DNA from 4 places in the Acerihabitans sp. genome. Region 3 is predicted to be linked to each of the others. Evidence: predicted binding sites of a transcription regulator. Region 3 holds the regulator's gene; each other region holds the start of a gene.

Region 1 (3,525 bases), on a different contig from region 3:
CGCGCCAGGACCAAAACGGTACTGGTGGTGGGCAATTTTATCGATTCCGCCCGGGATTACGCGCAGATTATCGCCGACACCCTGGGCGATAGCGCGCAGTTGGACGCCACGACGCTGGCCCTGCTGACAACCGATAAAAGCGCGCGCGAGCAGGCGCACAGCGCCGATCTGATCCTGACCTTCGCCCATCGCCGGCGCGAGGTGATGAGCCTGCTGCCGGGCATGCGGGTCATCAACATCAGCTTTATCCCTTCCGAGCAGACCCGGCGGGCGCTGGCCTCCCTTGATCCCCTCGCCGGGGTGCTGGTGGTGTCGATTTTTCCGGAATTTACCGCGCTGATGAAAACCGGCGTGCAGCGCTTCGCGCCTCATGTGCAGTCTATTACCGTGGTGCACCGGGACGACGCCGAACTGACCCGCCATCTGGCCCTGGCCGATGTGCTGGTCTACGCCACCGGCGCCGAGGCGCTAAAGGATCTGTTGACTCCCGGCCAGCAGGCGTTTGAATACCGGCATATTCCCGACAGCGGCGATATCAGGCGCGTGGTGATGCCGCTGCTGTCGCCGGCTGTGCCCCCCGCGTCAGGATTGAAGGAAATATCATGAAAATCAGCGAAATGAATTGGCGGCAGCTTGAAGATTACCTGGGCCGGGACGACCGGGTGGTGGTGCCGCTGGGCAGCACGGAGCAGCATGCGTTTCTCAGCCTGTCGGTGGATTCCATCCTGGCGGAAAAAGTCGCCGTCGAGGCGGCCGAGCCGCTGGGCATACCGGTATTCCCGGTCATGCCGTTCGGCATGACGCCGGCGTTCAGTGATTTTCCCGGCACCATCAGCCTGCGGGTCGGCACCTATGTCCAATTGCTATACGATATTCTCGACAACCTGAAGCGCCAGGGTTTTAAGCGCATCCTGCTGGTGAACGGCCACGGCGGCAATATGCCGGCGCAGCATATCATCAGCGAATGGATGGTGGCCAATCCCGAGGTGATGGCGCAGTTGCATAACTGGTGGTGCGCGCCGTTAACCTGGGAAAAAGTTCAGCAAACCGACCCGGTGGCCTCGCATGCCTCCTGGATGGAGAATTTTCCCTGGACCCGGCTGCCGGGCGTTACCCAGCCGGACCGGCAAAAACCGATGCTCGATCTGGTCGGCTTTCGCAAGCTCAACCCGGCCAAGGCCCGCGCTATGCTGGGCGACGGCAACTACGGCGGCTATTACCAGCGCGCCGACCAGGAGATGCTGGCCATCTGGCGGGTGGGCGTTGAGGAAACCCGGCGCGTGATGGAACTGCTCTGATCGCCGCCCGGGCAATATAGCGTCCGGGGAGCCGTTCAGGCGGCGGGGCCAGGCACGCTGCCGGCGGCGTTCATTCACCCGGTGGCGAACGCTTAGCCCTGCTGTTCCCGATGCCGGCATTTACGCTCTTGCGCGACCAACAAAGGGCAGCTCGGGCAATATTCCAGTCCGCTGAGCTTATAGCGCAGGCAGCACAGACGACGGATGATTTTCGGGCCGGCGTCGTGCTCCACCAGGTGTACCGGCTTATACAGCCGGTTGGGCGCGCCGTCCGCCAGGGTTTTGGTGTCGAGAAACGCCCTGGCTGCCACGGTGTTGGCGCCTTGTTCCGCCGCCATATCGATGCCATGGGCGACCCTGATGGCGGCGTTATTCCAGAACAGGCCGGGTCTGATGCCGGCCATTAGGCTAAAGGTCCGGCATACCGGCAGCACATGCGTTTCCATCAATTGCCCCAATAAAGTAGGCATAGCGATGCCGTCGGCGATTTTCCCGCCGCGATCGGCCAGGATAAATTTTTCCGGCACGGCCGATTCCACGCCCTGGCTAAACCGGATATCGCGTGGGTCCATCGGCAGTCGCCAGCCATGCAACAGCGCGATCCGCGTCCAGGGCGCCAGCAGCAGGGCAAAATACCATTGCGACCACATGGAAATCACCGCCGCCCGGTCGCCGCCCTCGTGCAGTCGCAGGAAGGGTTCCAATAGCGCGGCCGCCGTGTCCGGCGCGCATAAATCCGCCGCGGAAAACCCGCCGTCGCCTGGGCCGGCGAATAAAAAACTGTCGTTGATATCGTTGGCGCATCCGGCAGTGGGTAATGCTGCGTCAGGCTTCATACGCTTCCTGTTTCGATCGGAACTCTTGATTAAGGACAAGGAAAGAGGCTCCGGCAGGCGGGCGGCTTGCGGTCTCTCTCCGAATGCGCATAATAGGCGATCAAAATCAGAATGATAACTATTAATATTTAAAATTTATGCAGACTCATGATGCTTATCGCCGACGTCTTTTGCAGGCGATGGCCGTGTTGCCCTGGTGGTTTTCCCGCCGCGCCGCCGCCGCGCCCATCGCCGACGCGGCGCGTGTCATCGCGCTGGAGTGGCGCCCGGCGGAACTGTTGCTGGCCCTTGGCGTAACGCCTCTCGCCATTGCCGACGCGCCGAATTACCGCAGCTGGGTGGCGCAACCGGCGCTGCCGCCGTCGGTGCTGGACGTGGGGCTGCGCAACGAACCGAATATGGAAGCGATGCAGCGCCTTAAACCGTCGCTTATCCTGCTGGCGGAGGGTTTCGGTCCGGCGCCGGCAAGCGTCGCGTCCATCGCCCCCACCATGACCTTTCGTTTCAGCCGGCAGGGCGATCGGCCTTTGGCCGTGGCGCGCCAGGATATCGCCGTCCTGGCCGCGCGCCTGGGAATGCCGGGACGGGCGCAACGGCATCTGGCCGCGCTCGATCGGCAACTGGATCACACCCGTCTGCGGCTGGCGTCCTTGCCGGGTCCGCTGCCCGCGGTATTGCTGTTTTCGTTTATCGACAGCCGGCGCATTATGGTTATCGGCAAGAACAGCCTGTTCCAGGATGTGCTGGATCGGGTGGGGGTGGCCAACGCCTGGGACGGTGAGGAAAATATCTGGGGCAGCGCGACGGTAGGCCTCGAGCGGCTGGCGCGGTTCCGCGGCGTCAGGGCGCTGTGTTTTCATCGCGGCGACCAGGATCCCCTGGCGGAAGTGGCCGGTTCCACGCTGTGGCAAACGCTGCCCTTTGTCCGGGAGGAACAGCTGCGCGTGATGCCCGCGGTGTGGTTTTTCGGCGCCACCCTTGCCGCCATGCGCTTTAGCCTGATGCTTGAACAGGCGATGGGGCTACCGGCATGAGCCAACGCGTTCCGCGCCTGTCCTTTGCGCTGGTCCTGGCGTTGGCGCTGTCCGGGCTGTCGCTTACCGTCTTTAATTTAATCCATCAGCTTGCGCCGGGGTTATGGTGGCTGGCGGCGAGCCATCCCGATACCGGCAGTATTGATCAAATGCTGTTTCACTACAGCCTGCTGCCGCGCACCGCGCTCTCGCTGCTGGTGGGCGCCGGCCTGGGCCTGGTGGGGGTGGTGTTCCAGCAGATCCTGCGCAATCCGCTGGCCGAACCCACCACGCTCGGCGTGTCGGCGGGCGCGCAGCTGGGGCTGACGCTTGCGACCCTCTGGGCGCTGCCGGGGGGCGAGGCGACCCGCCAACTGG
Region 2 (3,525 bases), on a different contig from region 3:
GAGGTCAGCAGACCCGGTGTAATTCCGGGGCCGACGGTTAAAGTCCGGATGGGAGAGAGTAACGGCCAACAATGAGCTATCCGCTCATTCTCGTTATTTTTTAGCCTGTTAAGGCTGCTCCTAAGTCTGCCCTGGTTCTGGTAATCCATATACTTTATGAGGTTTTTTTACCATGAATCAGACGCTTCTTTCCGAATTCGGTACGCCGACAGAACGCGTGGAAAACGCACTTAACGCATTGCGCCATAGTCGCGGTGTGCTGGTGCTGGACAATGAAGATCGTGAAAACGAAGGCGACATGATTTTTGCCGCCGAAAACATGACGGTTGAGCAGATGGCCCTGGCCATTCGCCACGGCAGCGGCATCGTCTGCCTGTGCCTGACCGAGGAACGCCGCCAGCAGCTGGATCTGCCGATGATGGTGGAACGCAACTCCAGCCACTACCAGACCGCGTTTACCGTGACCATCGAAGCCGCCGAAGGCGTCACCACCGGGGTTTCGGCCGCCGACCGGCTGACCACCATCCGCGCCGCCATTAAAGATAACGCCAAACCAAGCGATCTCAATCGTCCCGGCCACGTGTTCCCGCTGCGCGCCCAGCCGGGCGGGGTGCTGACCCGCGGTGGCCATACCGAGGCCAGCATTGACCTGACTACCCTGGCCGGGCTCAAGCCGATGGGCGTGCTTTGCGAAGTGACCAACGAGGACGGCAGCATGGCCCATGCCCCGGAAATCATCGCGTTCGGCCGGAAATATGACATGCCGGTGGTCACCATTGACGATCTGGTAAACTACCGCCGCGCGTTGACCCGCCAGGCCAGCTGACCCGCGGGCCGACACCGCCCCCGGCACTCACCGGCCGGGGATTAACGCGGGCATGCCGGTTCTTTCAGGGCCGTTTGCGTGCCAGCAGCGTGGCAAATCGCAGCTTGATGCGGTTGCCTTCGGCGTCGGTTTTATGCAGCTCGCCCGGATCCTCGTTATATTTTATGATTTCCCACTCTTGATAATACCCGGCCAGCTCGCCGGCGCTGAAGGTAAACGGAAACGGCAGCGGGCAGGGGTAGTCCTCGGTGGACATGGCGGCGACAATAAGATTCAGCCCGCCGTCATTGGTGCTTTGCTGCATATTGCGGATAACGCGCTCTATCCTGTCGGCCTGTAAAAACATCAGCACCACGGTCGAGAGAATAAAGTCGTACCGGCCGTTTATCAGCTGTTCATTGATATCATAAACGCCGGCCGAGATATGATCGCGTTGTTCAATATCGATGATGGTCTTCAGGGCGTCAATGCTTTGCCGGCTTTTATCACAGGCCGTGACATCAAACCCCAGCAGGTTCAGGTACAAGGCATTGCGGCCCGCGCCGCAGCCCAGGTCCAGCGCTTTGCCCGGCGCCACGTATAGCGCGGCGTTGATGACCTCCGAATGGGTGCGCGTCATGCCATGTTTTAGATGATAATACTCCTCCGGCCGGCAATAGAACGCCAGCTGGCAGCGCATATCCGCCGAACCGGAGACGATACGATGCCAGCGCTGTGGCGCTACCAGCGGTGGCGGGGCGTCGCGCGTAAACTCGTGGGATTCCACAACCTCATTGTTTTCACTTAAAAACGCGAAGCACAGCGTTCCCTGCAACACCGTAAGTTTCGCCCATACGCCCTCATGGGTATTGTGCCGCTGCCGGAAGGCTTCGGGCAGCGTGCGGCTATCCCATTCGGGCAAGGTTTTATAACAGATTAAATCCTGCATGTTGTTCTCCGCCGCGGGGGACGCGGTTATAGGTTTTGCTCAACTTAGCGCTGATCCGGCGGCGGGTAAACCCCTCTTCCACCATGGCGGCAAACGCCGCTGCAAAAACGCCGCCAGCGCTATGGGGCGTCGTTGCCTGGTCGCGTAAATAGATATAGTTCAAATAATTTGAATATCATTATCATGCTTATCCGAGTTTATTCGCCGGCGACAAGGCGTAAGTTAATATGCATAAGGCGCCAGGCGCGACAAGATGCTAAATAAGGAATCACCCATGAGCGAACCCCGCATGCCCGCGCTGTTTCTCGGCCACGGCAGTCCGATGAACGTGCTGGAAGATAATAAGTATACCCAAACCTGGCAGCGCCTGGGGCAGACCTTGCCGCGCCCCCGCGCCATACTGGCTATTTCCGCCCATTGGTACACCCGCGGCACCGCGGTGACCGCTATGGAAAACCCGCGCACTATCCACGATTTCGGCGGTTTTCCGCAGGCGTTGTTTGATATCCGCTATCCGGCGCCGGGCTCGCCCGATCTTGCCAAAACCATTCAGGAACTGCTGTCGCCGGTCGCCGTCACCGCCGATCTGACTGAATGGGGGTTCGATCACGGTTCCTGGGGCGTGGTGAAAAAAATGTACCCGGAGGCGGATATTCCCATGGTTCAGCTCAGTATCGATGGTAGCCAACCGCCGGAATATCACTACCAGCTGGGGAAAAAACTGGCGGCGCTGCGCGATCAGGGCGTGATGATTGTCGCCAGCGGCAATGTGGTGCATAACCTGCGCATGATCCGCTGGCAGGGCGAGGCGGAGCCTTATCCCTGGGCGGCGTCCTTTAACCGGTTTGTGCGCGACAATATCGGCTGGCGCGGCGAGGGGGTTCACCCGCTGGTGGAATTTATGGATCATGACGGCGCGGCGCTGTCGAATCCCACTCCGGATCATTACCTGCCGCTGCTGTATATTCTGGGGACCTGGGATGGCGAAGAGCCTCTCTCCATACCGGTGGACGGCATCGAGATGGCGTCATTGAGCATGCTGTCGGTGCAGGTGGGATAAATTTCCGACACGCGGCGCCGCCGGCGCGGCGTGTCGATGAGGGCGTCAGTCGAGGATGATATGCGGATAGAACCGCGATAAATCCTGGGTGATCATCTCTTTATCTTCCCGAATGCTGATGCCGCAGGGCATATCGTTCACCAGCCAGCTGCCGATAACGGTATAGCTGTCGCCAAAGCGCGGCAGCGGGCAAAACTGCTGCACTATGCTTCCCTCTTCGCCGTAGGGGCCGTCCACGTGGGCGGTTTCCTTACCGTGCTCGACAATGCGGATATTGGCGCCTTCACGGGAAAACAGCGGCTTCACCACATAGTGGTCCATCGGCGGCGGATTGTCTTCGGCAAAATAGGCAGGCAGCAGGTTGGGATGACCGGGGAACATTTCCCACAACATCGGCAGCAACGCCTTGTTGGAGATAATGCTTTTCCAGGCCGGTTCCAGCCAGCGCACTCCGGCGTCTTCAAGCTTGGTGGAGAACATCTCGCGCAGCATGAATTCCCACGGATACAGCTTGAACAGGCTGCCGATCACCCGGTTTTGCGGGTCGGTAAACTGGCCTTTTTCGCCCAGGCCGATTTCCTCTATAAACAGGAAATCGTTGGGCAGCTCCGCTTCCAGCGCGCAGTCCTGCAGGTACTGCACCGTGCCGCGATCTTCGGTGGTGTCCTGGCAGCAGGCAAAATGCAGCAAACTGAAACCGTGCTGCTCTTT
Region 3 (3,525 bases):
CCCAGGCGCGCGCCCACGTGGTCGCCGGCGCCGGTCATTGGGTCCATGCGGAAAAACCCGCGGCGGTAATGCGCGCCCTGGACCGTTTCCTGGCGGAATAGGCCGGGTCGGGGGGATTTGCCCTGAGTTTAATATTGTCGTTTGATACCGGCCTGGGGTAACATGGCCCGCTGTGTTTTATGCGGGCCATGGCGTACGTAAAACATAAGGTTACGGGCGATGCGCGCCCGGCGGCGCGGGTTATCGCGTCGCCGGCCGGCGTCAGCCCGCCTGCTTTTTGATGCACAATCCCTTCATGACCTATGGCAAAAGAACAAACGGACCGCACCACCCTGGATTTATTTATTGATGAGCGACGTCCGGGAAGACCAAAGACCAACCCCTTGTCCCGCGATGAGCAGTTGCGCATCAACAAGCGCAACCAGTTGCGCCGGGATAAAAAGCGCGGCCTGCGCCGGGTGGAGCTGAAAATTAATGCCGACGCGGTGGACGCGCTCAATGAGCTGGCCTACCGGCAAAACCTGTCGCGCAGCGAGCTGATTGAACTTATTTTATTGGCCGAGCTGGAGCGGCAGCAAGGAGCGGACGGTCAGCGGGGATAGCGCCGCCGGCGCGGAAAGACGCGATGGCGTGGGCCGCCACAGGCCGCGTACCGGGCAAATTTGCGACAAAACCCGGCTGGCGAGTTTCTCCCCGGTTGAGGGTCTGCTATGATTGCCGCAGAAGATGACTGATTGTTATAGAACACATCCATAATATTTAAGAGGTTTTCAAACTCATGGCGACTGTAGGCATTTTTTTTGGCAGTGACACCGGCAATACCGAAAATATTGCCAAAATGATTCAGAAGCAACTGGGTGCGGATGTTGCCGAAGTTCATGACATTGCCAAAAGCAGTAAAGAAGACCTGGCGCGGTTCGACACCCTGCTGCTCGGCATCCCGACCTGGTATTACGGCGAGGCGCAATGTGATTGGGATGATTTTTTCCCGACCCTGGAAGAAATTGATTTCTCAGGGAAAAAAGTCGCGTTGTTTGGTTGTGGCGATCAGGAGGATTATGCCGAGTATTTTTGCGACGCCATGGGCACCATCCGCGATATCATCGAACCCAACGGCGCCACCCTGGTCGGTCACTGGCCTACCGCCGGCTATCATTTCGAAGCCTCCAAAGGGCTGGCGGACGACCAGCACTTCATCGGCCTGGCCATTGACGAAGACCGCCAGCCCGAGCTGACCAATGAACGCGTGGACGGCTGGGTACGGCAAATCAGCGCGGAACTGCAGCTCGGCTGAAGCCACGCGGCATTTTTGCCGTTATGGGCAATGCCCGGCAAGGGAGTCGGAAGCCGTCGCGTCCCCGGGGCGGCATTCCCGACCTTGCTGATAACTAAATCCTTTCGAATTAATAGATACAAGTTTTTAACTTTTATCCACAACGCGGTACAATAGCGCAGCGGTTCCACCCTTTTTAGCAAATGTTGCAGAATTCGCTTCGCAAAACGGGCTATAGTTGTTAACAACGCGCCGCTTTCATTTTGGACAGGCAGTCCTATAATGAGACGGCGTCACATTTTTCGGGCCGACCGATGTTATAGGCTAAGCTAGCCTACAATCAGATTATCAAAGTAACAGGACTAAACCCGCATGACTGACAATAATATTGCATTGAAGAAGGCCGGCCTGAAAGTCACCCTTCCCAGACTGAAGATTCTGGAAGTGTTGCAAGATCCGGAATGCCATCACGTCAGTGCGGAAGATTTGTACAAAAAGCTGATAGATATGGGTGAGGAAATTGGCCTGGCCACGGTATACCGTGTGCTAAACCAGTTTGACGATGCCGGTATCGTCACCCGCCATAACTTTGAGGGCGGCAAATCGGTTTTTGAACTGACGCAACAGTATCATCATGACCACCTGATTTGCCTGGATTGCGGCAAGGTCATCGAATTCCGCGATGAGTTCATTGAAGCGCGCCAGCGTGACATCGCCAAAAGACACAATATCAAGCTGACCAATCATAGTTTATATCTTTACGGACATTGTGAAACCGGCAATTGCCGTGAAGACGAAACGCTGCACGACCACGCCGATATGCTCAACGGCGTAAAGGAATAACCGCGGCGTTACAGGTTCTCTTAAAGCGGCTGCTGTCCACGCCGCTTTCTCATCATGCCCAAGCTTTCAATACCATCCGATAAACCCCCGCCCCATCCATCACCGGTTTCCTCGGTTCACCGGGCATGGCTTTGCCCAGCGTCACCAATCCGCCCATCGCCCGGCCGCCCTTTTCGCATCCTTACTTCACAGAATATAAAAATTAATAAAGCCAATGTTCACACCTTTTGCCGCCGCGGACCACCATACGAGGTAATTGATTGAAATACAGTCCTTTTATTCACTGTTATTTTTAGCAAAAAAATTGAGTGGCAAATCAGACCCTCCCCCCTATCTAACATCCATAAAGCTGAACAAAAAAGATCAGTCTACCTATCTTATTGTTTAACATAAGTATTATGCAGCGCCACCGTCGCAATACTGGTCTGGTTCCTTGGCGCGCCGATATTTTACAGAAAACATTAATTTATAAATTTATATAAAACGTGAAGTTCGCTGCAGATTTTAAACTTTCGCCATGGTGATATAGTGACAGGCAATGTTAATCACCCGAGAAAGACCCGATGAATGATTCAGACCTGCAAAACGATATGCCGCACGGTATCGGCATTGCCCCTTATATTCGTATCAAACAGGAAGGCATGACCGAAAACGAAAGCCGCATCGTGGAATGGTTTTTATCCCCCGGCAACCTGACCGACGTATCGGGTATCAAGGATGTGGCCCTGAGCCTTGGCCTGTCGGAGGCCATGATTGTCAAGGTATCGAAAATTTTGGGCTTCAGCGGTTTTCGGCAGCTGCGCAGCGCCATCGTCGAATATTTCGATCATGCCGATCATGATATCACCGCCGAGCTTTCTCCTACCGACAGTCCGGAAGATGTGGTCAATAAAGTGTTTAACCTGACCGTGCGCACCATTGTCGAAGGCCAGGCGATTGTCGACGCCAACGTGATCCAGCAGGCGGCCCAATGTTTTTTTGCCGCCAACCAGCGCGAGCTGTACGGCGTCGGCGGTTCCAACTCCATCTGTGCGGACGTGCAGCATAAATTCCTGAAAATCGGCCTGCGTTGCAATGCCTACCTGGACGCCCACTTGATGATGATGTCGGCCTCGCTGTTGCAACCGGGCGACGTGGCGCTGGTGGTGTCGCATTCGGGCCGTACCAGCGATCTTAAGCGGGTGGTGTCGATTGCCAAGGATAATGGGGCAAAAATTATTTGCATAACCCATAGCAGCAATTCTCCCATTGCCCAGTTGGCGGATTTTAATATTTGCTCACCCGCGCCGGAAACCCCGTTATTAGGCAGGAACGCCTCGGCCCGTATTTTGCAACTTACCCTGCTTGATGCTTTTTTTGTTTCGGTGGCGCGGCAGGATATCGAGCTGGCGAATAAAAATCTGGAAAAA
Region 4 (3,525 bases), on a different contig from region 3:
CCGATGACAGTTACGGCCTGACCTTCCGCTGGGGCAGGCTGACGGACGGAGAGCACCGCTACTTGCAGGACATGTACGATTCCCAGGGCGGAACGGGGTGGCGGGTGCCGCGTAACGAGCAGCAGTTGAGCATTGATGCTTCCTTTATGCTGACGCCCGAGGTCAACTTGACGATGACCGGTTCTCGTGTCTGGAACAACACCAATTACCAATATGCCTATACCAATGTCAAACCGGAGGATGGCTACACCTTCTGGATCCAGGTCAACGTGATGATGGAAAAACTGCTCGGTCTGTGACCGCGACGGACCGCGTCAATGGCCGGCCCGGGCCGGCCATTCGCGTTTACGGCCATCATCCCTGATAGCAAATCATCTCCGTATCCTGACTGGACCTTCTGCGTCCCAGGCCCAGTGTTTGCATTTTCCTGACGATGGTGGATTGGGACACGCCCAGGGCGGTGGCAATATGGTAGGTGGTTTTGTATTTTTCCGACGCCAGCGTCAATACTGTCCTTTCTATGTGCGACAGGATATCCGGCAAGGAATGGTTATTGCGTATTTGCCTGCAGCAAAAATTCAGCAATTCGTCGTCAATATCGCCGGGCTGGGAACGTTGTTGGTTCTTGTTTAAGAGTGGGGAGATGATTTCCTCGGTGATGAAGTTTTCATCGCAACAAATATACAAATATTCAATGATATTTTCCAGTTGCCGGATGTTGCCCGGCCAAGAGTAGTCGACTAATATCTTCAATGTTTGCGTGGGAAATCTGATAATTCTGTTATAGATAGCATCAAATTTATGTAGGAAATACTCGGTCAGTAACGGGATGTCGTTTTTCCTGTCCCTTAAGGGGGTTAAATGGATGGGAATCAGGCTGAGCCGGTAAAAAAGATCTTCACGGAATTGCTTGTCAGCCATTTTTTTATCCAGGTCGGAATTGGTGGCGGCAATGACCCGTACATTCAGTTTGACTGGCTTGGTGCCACCCAAACGGACGATTTCTTTTTGCTGCAATACGCGTAATAATTTAGCCTGGGCCTCGAAGGGTAAATCGCCGATTTCGTCCAGGAATATCGTACCGCCGTTTGCCTGCTCAAAAAAGCCGGCTCTTCCTGACGTGGCGCCGGTGAATGCCCCTTTTTCATAGCCGAACAATTCGCTTTCAATAAGGCTGGTCGGGATCGCCGCACAGTTGAGTTTGATAAAGGGTCTATCTGCTCGCGCGCTTAATTTTTGGATATTCTCGGCCACGACTTCTTTACCCGTGCCGGATTCGCCGCGAATTAAAACAGAAGCGTCCGTTTTTGCAACCCTCAGCATAATCCGCTTCAGTTCTTCCATGGGTTTGCTGATACCGATCAAATTGGCAAAGGGTAGGGGAGTAGACAACCTTTTTGTTTCCAACGGCTCATGGTAGGATTCGAATGAATAAATAGGATAGTTAAATTTGGCATGTAATTTCTGAAAAAACGATTGTGCATACAGTATTGAAACCACGTGTTCAATCTCGTTTTCCTCATCGAGCACCGGCATGCCTGATACAAAAGCCATTTTTTCCGGTAACAGATGATGAACAAAAAACGCCATTGCCTCTTTCTTTTGTTTAAGGACCTCCGTGGTAATCGCGTTTTTGAAATATTTCCCTTCTTTAATGATATCGTCAATGGTCCGGCCCAGGATCGCATCAGCGTCTATAATGGGATTTTCCCGCAGGTATGCCTGGTTGATATATTCCGTAACGCCGCTGGAGTTGGTGATGTAAATCGGGCATTCCAGGGTATCGACGATTTTTTTAAAATCAATCCCGGTCTCGTTAGCCGTATGACAAAAATTTCCGCTGGACATGGTGGCCCTCTTGAAAACCGGTGATTGAAAAACATCCTGTCCTGGCGCAAAGGGCCCGGTGCCGCTGGGCTTTACCGGGGATGTCCCTGATGCCGATAAATGATTGTATTAAAAAAATACGATAGTTAATGTTAGATATACTTATAAATAGAATTGATAGCCGGATATGTGAAATAAATCACATATCAATCCGGTCGCGTTGGCGAAGACGCAAACCATCTCATGACCCCCTTTTTGTGATAATTCCCTTGCATCTTAATGATAATACATATCATTATTGTTCGTGTTTCGTTATGGTCTTGATAGGTCAACTTTGCAGGTAGCTGTCTTGGCCGACGAAAACACAGACAAGTCACATTGCGCTAACAATGTTTATCCAAAAAGGAGAAATTTATGTCTTTCCACGGCAGGGGAAGCAATGCCGATCTGCTCGCATTGTCAGGCATCAGAAACAGATTTTCCGTTTCGTTGTTGGTATTGGCAATACCACCAATGTTCAATTTTTCGCCAGTCTACGCGGCGCAAGCCGCAGCCGAGACGTCATCCACACCGACCCCATCGCAGACCATCACCGTAACGGCCAGCGGTGAGGATTCAACCGGGGAACCGCGGGATTACAGCGCAAAAACCACCCGCGCCGGCACGAAAATGCTGATGGCCGCGCGGGATATCCCGCAATCGGTCAGTATCATGACGGAACAGCGCATGCAGGATCAAAGCCTGCAGTCGGTAGGCGACGTTCTGCGCAACACGACCGGCGTGTCGGCCAGTATTTTCGACAGTGAACGTTCCAGCTATTACGCCCGTGGTTTTTATATCAACAACTACAGCTTTGATGAGATTCCCACCTCCGTAAGCGAAGCCTGGAACTTTGGTGACGCGGATGACGATACCGCCATTTATGACCGTATTGAAATCGTGCGCGGCGCAACCGGTTTAATGACCGGTGCCGGGAACCCGGCGGCATCGGTGAATATGGTGCGTAAGCACGCCGACAGCCACGAATTTACCGGCAACTTCAGCGCCAGCTACGGCAGTTGGAATAAACAGCGCTATGTGGCGGATATTTCGGCTCCCCTGAATGACAGCGGCACCGTGCGCGGCCGGGTCGTTGCCGGCTATCAGGATCAGGACGGCTGGCTGGATCGCTACCATAAGAACAAGAAATTCCTTTACGGCGTATTGGATACGGATGTGACCGACAGCACCACCCTGTCGCTGGGCTACAGCTATCAGGAGATCGATACTGATGGGGCGACCTGGGGAGGGTTAACTCCTTGGTTTAGCAACGGCTCGCGAACACACTTCGATCGCAGCATGAATTCCGCGGCAAACTGGACGTCCTTTGATACCGATTCGCGCAAGGTGTTTGCCAACCTCAAACACGATTTTTCCAACGGATGGACTTTCCGCGTTAACGGCACCCATGCGGAATCGACCATGAATGGCAAGCTGCTGTATGTTTCCGGTTTTCCCGACCAGGAGACGGGCGAGGGCCTTTCCGGCTACGGCTCTTATTACACGGGTGAGCGTAAGCAAATCGCGCTGGACAGCTACGCCAGCGGGCCGTTTACACTTTTTGGCCGCCGGCATGAACTGGTAACCGGCGTCAGCTACAGTCGCCAGGACAACAGTTATTATGGCGCGGGCGCCAATATCGGCAGCGCCGATATCGGC

The links. The regulator Fur, encoded in region 3, represses iron uptake genes when iron is present. The targets are predictions, from matches to a motif close to ATAATAATGAGAACNACTATCAA.
Region 1: a site for Fur is predicted at 2,240-2,262, ahead of fhuF (siderophore-iron reductase FhuF). Genes of this name have one in related genera too.
Region 2: a site for Fur is predicted at 1,923-1,945, ahead of ygiD (4,5-DOPA-extradiol-dioxygenase). Genes of this name have one in related genera too.
Region 4: a site for Fur is predicted at 2,107-2,129, ahead of fhuE (ferric-rhodotorulic acid/ferric-coprogen receptor FhuE). Genes of this name have one in related genera too.

Annotation. Positions count from the first base shown of each region.
Region 1 covers NZ_DASWOM010000084.1:52,202-55,726, reverse strand. Annotated here, with positions in the region: gene VGC33_RS13995 (GntR family transcriptional regulator) at 1-606, shown strand, start outside; gene VGC33_RS13990 (creatininase family protein) at 603-1,298, shown strand; gene fhuF (siderophore-iron reductase FhuF) at 1,391-2,134, opposite strand; gene fhuD (Fe(3+)-hydroxamate ABC transporter substrate-binding protein FhuD) at 2,272-3,168, shown strand; gene fhuB (Fe(3+)-hydroxamate ABC transporter permease FhuB) at 3,165-3,525, shown strand, end outside.
Region 2 covers NZ_DASWOM010000059.1:18,622-22,146, forward strand. Annotated here, with positions in the region: FMN riboswitch at 1-64, shown strand, start outside; gene ribB (3,4-dihydroxy-2-butanone-4-phosphate synthase) at 173-826, shown strand; gene tehB (SAM-dependent methyltransferase TehB) at 891-1,754, opposite strand; gene ygiD (4,5-DOPA-extradiol-dioxygenase) at 2,029-2,814, shown strand; gene VGC33_RS09745 (glutathionylspermidine synthase family protein) at 2,860-3,525, opposite strand, start outside.
Region 3 covers NZ_DASWOM010000030.1:15,071-18,595, reverse strand. Annotated here, with positions in the region: gene VGC33_RS05630 (alpha/beta fold hydrolase) at 1-101, shown strand, start outside; gene ybfE (LexA regulated protein) at 303-602, shown strand; gene fldA (flavodoxin FldA) at 779-1,294, shown strand; gene fur (ferric iron uptake transcriptional regulator) at 1,646-2,116, shown strand; gene alsR (transcriptional repressor AlsR) at 2,680-3,525, shown strand, end outside.
Region 4 covers NZ_DASWOM010000048.1:16,041-19,565, forward strand. Annotated here, with positions in the region: gene VGC33_RS08510 (carbohydrate porin) at 1-299, shown strand, start outside; gene VGC33_RS08515 (sigma-54 interaction domain-containing protein) at 355-1,848, opposite strand; gene fhuE (ferric-rhodotorulic acid/ferric-coprogen receptor FhuE) at 2,242-3,525, shown strand, end outside.